Linked DNA regions of Paraburkholderia fungorum. The protein of the gene in region 2 interacts with the protein of the main gene of each other region in a pairwise test. Links are inferred from orthologs where the notes say so. Each region holds a gene or a part of one and is shown on either strand. Other genes may lie near its edges. The genes, in order: BLS41_RS12065 and clpB.

What was found.
Region 1: the proteins of clpB (region 2) and BLS41_RS12065 interact in binary tests that used the Escherichia coli proteins (3 or more experiments, as listed by UniProt). The link is inferred for Paraburkholderia fungorum from one-to-one orthologs.

The regions. Positions count from the first base shown.
Region 1 is NZ_FNKP01000001.1:2,751,090-2,754,182, forward strand. What follows is about bases 169-2,946. They hold BLS41_RS12065 (sulfurtransferase TusA family protein), read right to left. Parts: upstream 1,783-2,946; coding sequence 1,555-1,782; downstream 169-1,554. Other genes in these bases: BLS41_RS12055 (valine--tRNA ligase), read left to right, coding at 169-379; galU (UTP--glucose-1-phosphate uridylyltransferase GalU), read left to right, coding at 454-1,335; BLS41_RS12070 (Gfo/Idh/MocA family oxidoreductase), read right to left, coding at 1,913-2,946. Outside these bases: more of BLS41_RS12055, read left to right, coding at 1-168; more of BLS41_RS12070, read right to left, coding at 2,947-2,980; iolG (inositol 2-dehydrogenase), read right to left, coding at 2,980-3,093. UniProt on the Escherichia coli protein: Involved in thiosulfate metabolism.
Region 2 is NZ_FNKP01000001.1:1,888,711-1,892,203, reverse strand. Bases 125-3,302 are described here. They hold clpB (ATP-dependent chaperone ClpB), read right to left. Parts: upstream 2,924-3,302; coding sequence 326-2,923; downstream 125-325. Other genes in these bases: BLS41_RS08365 (Rrf2 family transcriptional regulator), read right to left, coding at 3,044-3,302; BLS41_RS08375 (YidB family protein), read left to right, coding at 125-168. Also shown: more of BLS41_RS08375, read left to right, coding at 1-124; more of BLS41_RS08365, read right to left, coding at 3,303-3,493. UniProt on the Escherichia coli protein: Part of a stress-induced multi-chaperone system, it is involved in the recovery of the cell from heat-induced damage, in cooperation with DnaK, DnaJ and GrpE. Acts before DnaK, in the processing of protein aggregates.

The DNA.
Region 1 (3,093 bases), 860 kb from region 2 along the record:
GTTGCTCGCCACCGGCAACGCGGAGCGCCTGCGCACCTTCGCTCCGTACGCTCAGGCGCTGGCCCGTTTGTCCGAGGTGCAGATCATTGCCGACGAGGCAACGCTTGACGCGCAGGCAGATGGCGCGCCAATTGCTATCGTTGGGAATGACAAGCTCGTGCTGAAGGTGGAAATCGACGTTGCCGTCGAGCGCGAGCGGTTGTCGAAGGAAATTACGCGGTTGAGTAATGAGATCACCAAATGCAATGCCAAATTGCAAAATGAAAGTTTCGTTGCAAAGGCGCCGCCGGCAGTCGTTGAGCAGGAACAGAAAAGGCTGGCCGAATTCGAGGCGACAGTAGGCAAACTGAAGGCGCAGCTTGCGCGCTTGCCGGTCTGACCAACGCTACGTGCTCGCCCGTTTTACCGGGCGAGCAGGACTGAAAGCTAATCCAGAGGACTCAGGGTAATCACATGCTAAAAGTTACAAAAGCGGTTTTTCCGGTCGCAGGTCTTGGCACCCGATTCCTCCCTGCCACGAAGGCAAGCCCGAAAGAGATGCTGCCGATCGTCGACAAGCCGCTGATTCAATACGCGGTGGAAGAGGCCATGGCAGCTGGCATCACCGAAATGATCTTCGTCACGGGCCGCAGCAAGCGCGCGATCGAAGACCACTTCGACAAATCGTATGAGATCGAGCACGAGCTGGAAGCGCGTGGCAAAGACAAGTTGCTGGAGCTGGTGCGCAGCATCAAGCCCAGCCACGTCGACTGCTTCTACGTGCGTCAGCCGGAAGCGCTGGGCCTCGGCCACGCGGTGCTGTGCGCGGAAAAGCTGGTGGGCGACAACCCGTTCGCCGTGATCCTCGCGGACGACTTGCTGTACGGCAAACCGCCCGTCATGACGCAGATGATCGAGGTGTTCGACCACTATCACAGCTCGGTGATCGGCGTCGAAGAAATCCCGCACTCCGAAACCAAGTCGTACGGGATCGTCGACGGCAAGGAGTGGGAAGATTCGATCATCAAGATGTCGGGCATCGTCGAAAAGCCGGAGCCGAACGTGGCGCCGTCGAACCTCGGCGTGGTAGGCCGCTATGTGCTCAAGCCGCGCATTTTCGACCACATCCGTTCGATCAAGCCGGGCGCAGGCGGCGAATTGCAACTGACTGACGCAATCCAGTCGCTGCTCGCCGACGAACAGGTTCTCGCGTACAAGTACCACGGCACGCGTTTCGACTGCGGCAGCAAGCTCGGATATCTGAAGGCGACGGTCGAGTTCGCTCTGCGTCACCCCGAAGTGGCCGCCGATTTCGAAGAATATCTGCGCACCCGCTCGCCGGTGCTGGAAGGCTGAAGCGCCTCTCGTTGCAGCCCTCGATTAACGTGGGGCTGAAATAAAAAATCGCTGTGACCCGCATCTGCGGGCACAGCGATTTTTCTTTTAGCGCGACGTGCGGGCGGCTTACACATCCGACCCGACACTAAACCGGGCGGAACCCGGAGAGTGTCCCGGCGCGCGGCCGGTTACGTAACATTCGGCCCGTGCTCCGGGACAATGCTCCCCCACACGCGCCTAGCGCCGCTTCATCAGAAACGTGAAAACCTTGTCTTGCGCCGAGCTTTCGACGATTTCATTGCCGGTTTGCTTCGCAAACGCCGCGAAATCGCGCTGTGAGCCGGGGTCGGTGGCCAGCACCTTGAGAATCTGGCCGCTTTCCATGTCGGCGAGCGCCTTCTTGGCGCGCAAAATGGGCAGCGGGCACATCAGCCCGCGCGCATCGACTTCTTTGTGAATCTGAATTTGCATCGACGATGACCTTCGGGACGAGGCGTCGTCAGCGACGCCGGATAGAGGCCAAATTCTACCGCAGCCGCCGTTTAGCCGCCCGTCGTGACGCTGTGATGTCGGCGTTTATGCTGCGTCAGCGCCGCTACAGCGTCACCGCCTCGCCGGTTTGCAGCGACTGCCGCAACGCCATGCCGATGCGCGTCGCTTCGAGCGCGTCGGCGAGCGTCGCGCCTGCCTGCACGCCGGACCCAGCCCCTGATCCGGCCGCACCCGGCCCGCCCTGCACCGCCGCCACGAACGCCCGCGCCTCGTGCAGAAACGCCTCTTCGAACCGGTCGAAAAAATTCGGCGTACATTCGTTGCGGATACCGTTCGCGTCGTATATCTCAACGCGATTCGCTCGCGGATTGTGGCCGATTGCCAGCGCCCCCGCTGTGCCGATCACCTCGCTGTGTGTGTCGTTGCCGTGCGCCTGCGTGCGGGACGCGTAGAACATCGCCAGCTTGCCGTCTTCGAATTCGCAGATCGCCACGCCGTTGTCGACATCGCCGGATTCGCGCAAGCCCTCGTGCAACGCGATCGCGCCCGCCGCAAACACGCGTTTGGCGCGCGGCTTGCCGAGCAGCCAGCGCGCGACGTCGATATCGTGCACCGTGCAATCGAGAAAAATCCCGCCCGACGTGCCCGCGAAGCGCACGAAGAAACCTTCGGTGTCGTTCTTGTCGGTGGTCTGCGAGCGCACAAGGAACGGCCGGCCGATTTTGCCCGCCTCGATCTTGTCGAACGCGTCCTTGTAGCTCGGATCGAAGCGCCGCATGAAGCCGATGGTCGCCTGCAGATGCGGATAGCGCTCGGCCTCGGCCAGCACGCGCTCGCATTCGGCCAGATCGAGTGACAACGGCTTCTCGCAGAACACATGCTTGCCCGCGCGCAACGCGTCGACAATCTGCTGCGCGTGCAGCGACGACGGCGTGACGAGCCACACGGCGTCCACCTCGGAATCGGCGAGCAGGTCCGCGTAATTCTCGTAAAGCCGCGGCGCGGGCAACGCTTCACGCGCCCATGCGCGCTCTTCTTCGACCGGGCTGCACGCTGCCACCAGCGATGCGCCCGGCACGCGAAACGCGAGATTTTCCGCGTGCCGCTTACCGAGCCGCCCAAGCCCGACCACGCCGACACGCACCTTCCCGGAAGCTGGAGCCGCCGTCATCACAATGCCTCGCCGAGTTTGACCGCGCGGCCTTCGCGCCACGAACGGGTCGCCGCGTCGGCGAGTTCGAGCGCCTTCAAACCGTCGGCGACGGTGGTGCGAACCGGCTTGCC
Region 2 (3,493 bases):
GTAGAGCCGGATCAGGTCACGGGCCTGCTGTCGCAAATCCTGCCGCACGTGGTCAACGCGGCGACGCCCGAAGGCGAAGTGCCGGCTGAAGGCAAGCTGAACGCGACGACCGTGCTGGGCGCGCTCGGCGGGTTGTCGGCGCTGTTTGGCAATAAAAACAACGCCTGATAAGCAGGCGTCTTACTCCGCTTGCCGCCTGATGTGACAAGCGGTAGAGCACACAGCGCATTGGCGAAAAAAAAGCGGCAACGAAGTTACCTTCGTTGCCGCTTTTTGACATGCGTGGAGCGGCTCGATCAAACACCGCTCCACGCATGGGCCGCGCTTAATGCACGACGCGTTCGAACACCAGTTTGCCCTCGTCGACTTCGACCGGGATCACATCTTTCGGACCGAACTTGCCGGCCAGAATCAGCTTGGCGACCGGATTCTCGATCTCCTGCTGGATTGCGCGCTTCAATGGCCGCGCGCCGAACAGCGGATCGTAGCCGACCTTGCCGATGTGCTCCAACGCCTCGTCCGACACCAGCAGCTGCATGTCGAGCTTCGCGAGCCGTTCGTGCAGACGCTCCAACTGGATCCGCGCGATCGACTGGATGTTCGAGCGGTCAAGCGCATGGAACACCACAACGTCGTCGATCCGGTTCAGGAACTCGGGCCGGAAATGCAGCTTTACTTCTTCCCAGACCGCGTCCTTGACCGCTTCCTGCGGCTCGCCGACCATCGCCTGGATCACCTGCGAACCGAGGTTCGACGTCATCACGATGACCGTGTTCTTGAAGTCCACCGTACGGCCCTGGCCATCGGTCATGCGGCCGTCGTCGAGCACCTGCAGCAGCACGTTGAACACGTCCGGATGCGCCTTCTCGATTTCGTCGAGCAGGATCACGCTATACGGCTTGCGGCGCACGGCTTCGGTCAGGTAACCGCCCTCTTCATAGCCGACGTATCCCGGCGGCGCACCGATCAGGCGCGCGACGCTGTGCTTCTCCATGAACTCGCTCATGTCGATGCGGATCAGGTGATCCTCCGAATCGAACAGGAACGACGCCAGCGCCTTGCACAGCTCGGTCTTGCCCACCCCGGTTGGCCCGAGGAACAGGAACGAACCATACGGACGATTCGGATCCGACAGACCCGCACGCGAGCGGCGGATCGCATCGGCCACGGCGCTGATCGCCTCGTCCTGACCGACCACGCGGTTGTGCAGTTTTTCTTCGATCTGCAACAGCTTTTCGCGCTCGCCCTGCATCATCCGCGAGACAGGAATACCAGTGGAACGCGACACGACTTCCGCGATTTCCTCCGCGCCGACCCGCGTGCGCAACAGACGCGGACGCTGCGGATTGGTCTGCTCGACAGCCTCGGCCTGGGTCACCGCCTTCAACTGCGCTTCCAGTTCCGGCAATTTGCCGTACTGCAACTCCGCAACCTTTTCGAGTTTGCCCTCACGCTGCAAACGCGTGATTTCCGCGCGCGTTTTCTCGATGTCTTCCTTCAGTTGCGCGCTGCCCTGCACTGCCGCCTTTTCCGCGGTCCAGATTTCTTCGAGGTCCGAATATTCGCGATTCAGACGCTCGATTTCTTCTTCGATCAGTTGCAGACGTTTTTGCGACGCTTCGTCTTTTTCCTTCTTGACGGCTTCGCGCTCGATCTTCAACTGGATCAGACGACGGTCGAGCCGGTCCATCTCTTCAGGCTTCGAGTCGATTTCCATCTTGATCTTCGACGCGGCTTCGTCGATCAGATCGATTGCCTTGTCCGGCAGGAAACGGTCGGTGATGTAGCGATGCGACAGTTCCGCCGCCGCGACGATCGCCGGGTCCGTGATGTCCACGCCGTGATGCAGTTCGTACTTTTCCTGCAAGCCGCGCAGGATCGCGATGGTCGCTTCCACCGACGGCTCGTCGACCAGCACCTTCTGGAACCGGCGTTCGAGCGCCGCATCCTTCTCGATGTACTTGCGGTACTCGTCGAGCGTGGTCGCGCCGACGCAATGCAGCTCGCCGCGCGAAAGCGCCGGCTTCAGCATGTTGCCCGCGTCCATCGCGCCTTCGGCCTTGCCTGCACCGACCATCGTATGAATTTCGTCGATGAAGACGATGGTTTGACCTTCGTCCTTGGCGATGTCGCTGAGCACGGCCTTCAGCCGTTCTTCGAACTCGCCGCGATATTTCGCGCCGGCCAGCAGCGCGGCCATGTCGAGCGACAATACGCGCTTGCCCTTCAGCGTTTCTGGCACTTCACCGTTGACGATCCGTTGCGCCAGTCCTTCGACGATCGCGGTCTTACCCACGCCCGGTTCGCCGATCAGCACCGGATTGTTCTTGGTACGGCGTTGCAGGATCTGGATCGAGCGACGGATTTCGTCGTCGCGGCCGATCACCGGGTCGAGCTTGCCGGCCCGCGCCCGCTCGGTCAGGTCCACCGTGTACTTCTTCAGCGCTTCGCGCTGGCTTTCGGCGTCCTGGCTATGTACCTGCGAGCCGCCGCGCACCGCCGCAATCGCGCTTTCGAGCGACTTCCGCGACAAGCCGTGCTGGCGCGCGACGCGGCCGGCTTCGCCTTTGTCGTCCGCGACCGCGAGCAGGAACATTTCGCTTGCGATGAACGTGTCGTTGAGCTTTTGCGCTTCCTTGTCCGCCTGGTTCAGCAGGCCGGTCAATTCGCGGCCGATCTGGACATTGCCGTCCGTGCCCTGAACTTGCGGCAGACGCGTCATCGCGTCGTTCAGCGCGGTTTGCAGCGCCTGCACGTGCACGCCGGCACGCGAGAGCAGCGAGCGAGCCGAGCCATCCTGCTGGGCGACCAGCGCCGACAACACGTGAACCGGTTCGATATATTGATTGTCATGGCCGACGGCCAGACTCTGCGCATCCGAGAGCGCTTCCTGGAACTTAGTGGTGAGCTTGTCGATTCTCATCAAGAGACCTCCAATTTTCGATTACCACCAAATTGAGGCGTTTTCTTCAGGTTTCAAGCGCTTTTTTGCGCTCAAAGGCAACTATTTAACATTTGACGCGAAGGAACCACCTGCCCCGGATCAGGGAGCCGGTGCGGGGCTACCCGCGACCGGCGCGAGCGGCACGATGGGGATGACGCTGCTCAAGCCGAGCAGCGCGGCCAGCGGTGCCTGCGGCTGCGCGACCTGGTCGATCGTGTAGCGGTCGAGTTCGGCGAGGAACGCATTGCTCGCGGCCTGAAGCGCGCCGCGTAGCCGGCACTGCGACGTGATTACACAGGAGGAGCGCTGCACCCCCTGCTGATCGGGCAGACACGCGACCACCGCGAAGTCGCTTTCCGTCGCACGGACGACCTCGCCTACGGTCAGCAGGCGGGTTCGCTCCGCAATACGGAGGCCGCCATTGCGGCCGCGCACCGTCTCGACCCAACCGCGTTCGCCGAGTTGCTGCACGACTTTCATCAGATGATTCTTGGAAATTCCGTACGCATTCGAAATATCCTGAATGGTCGACAATCCTGCACCTCGCAC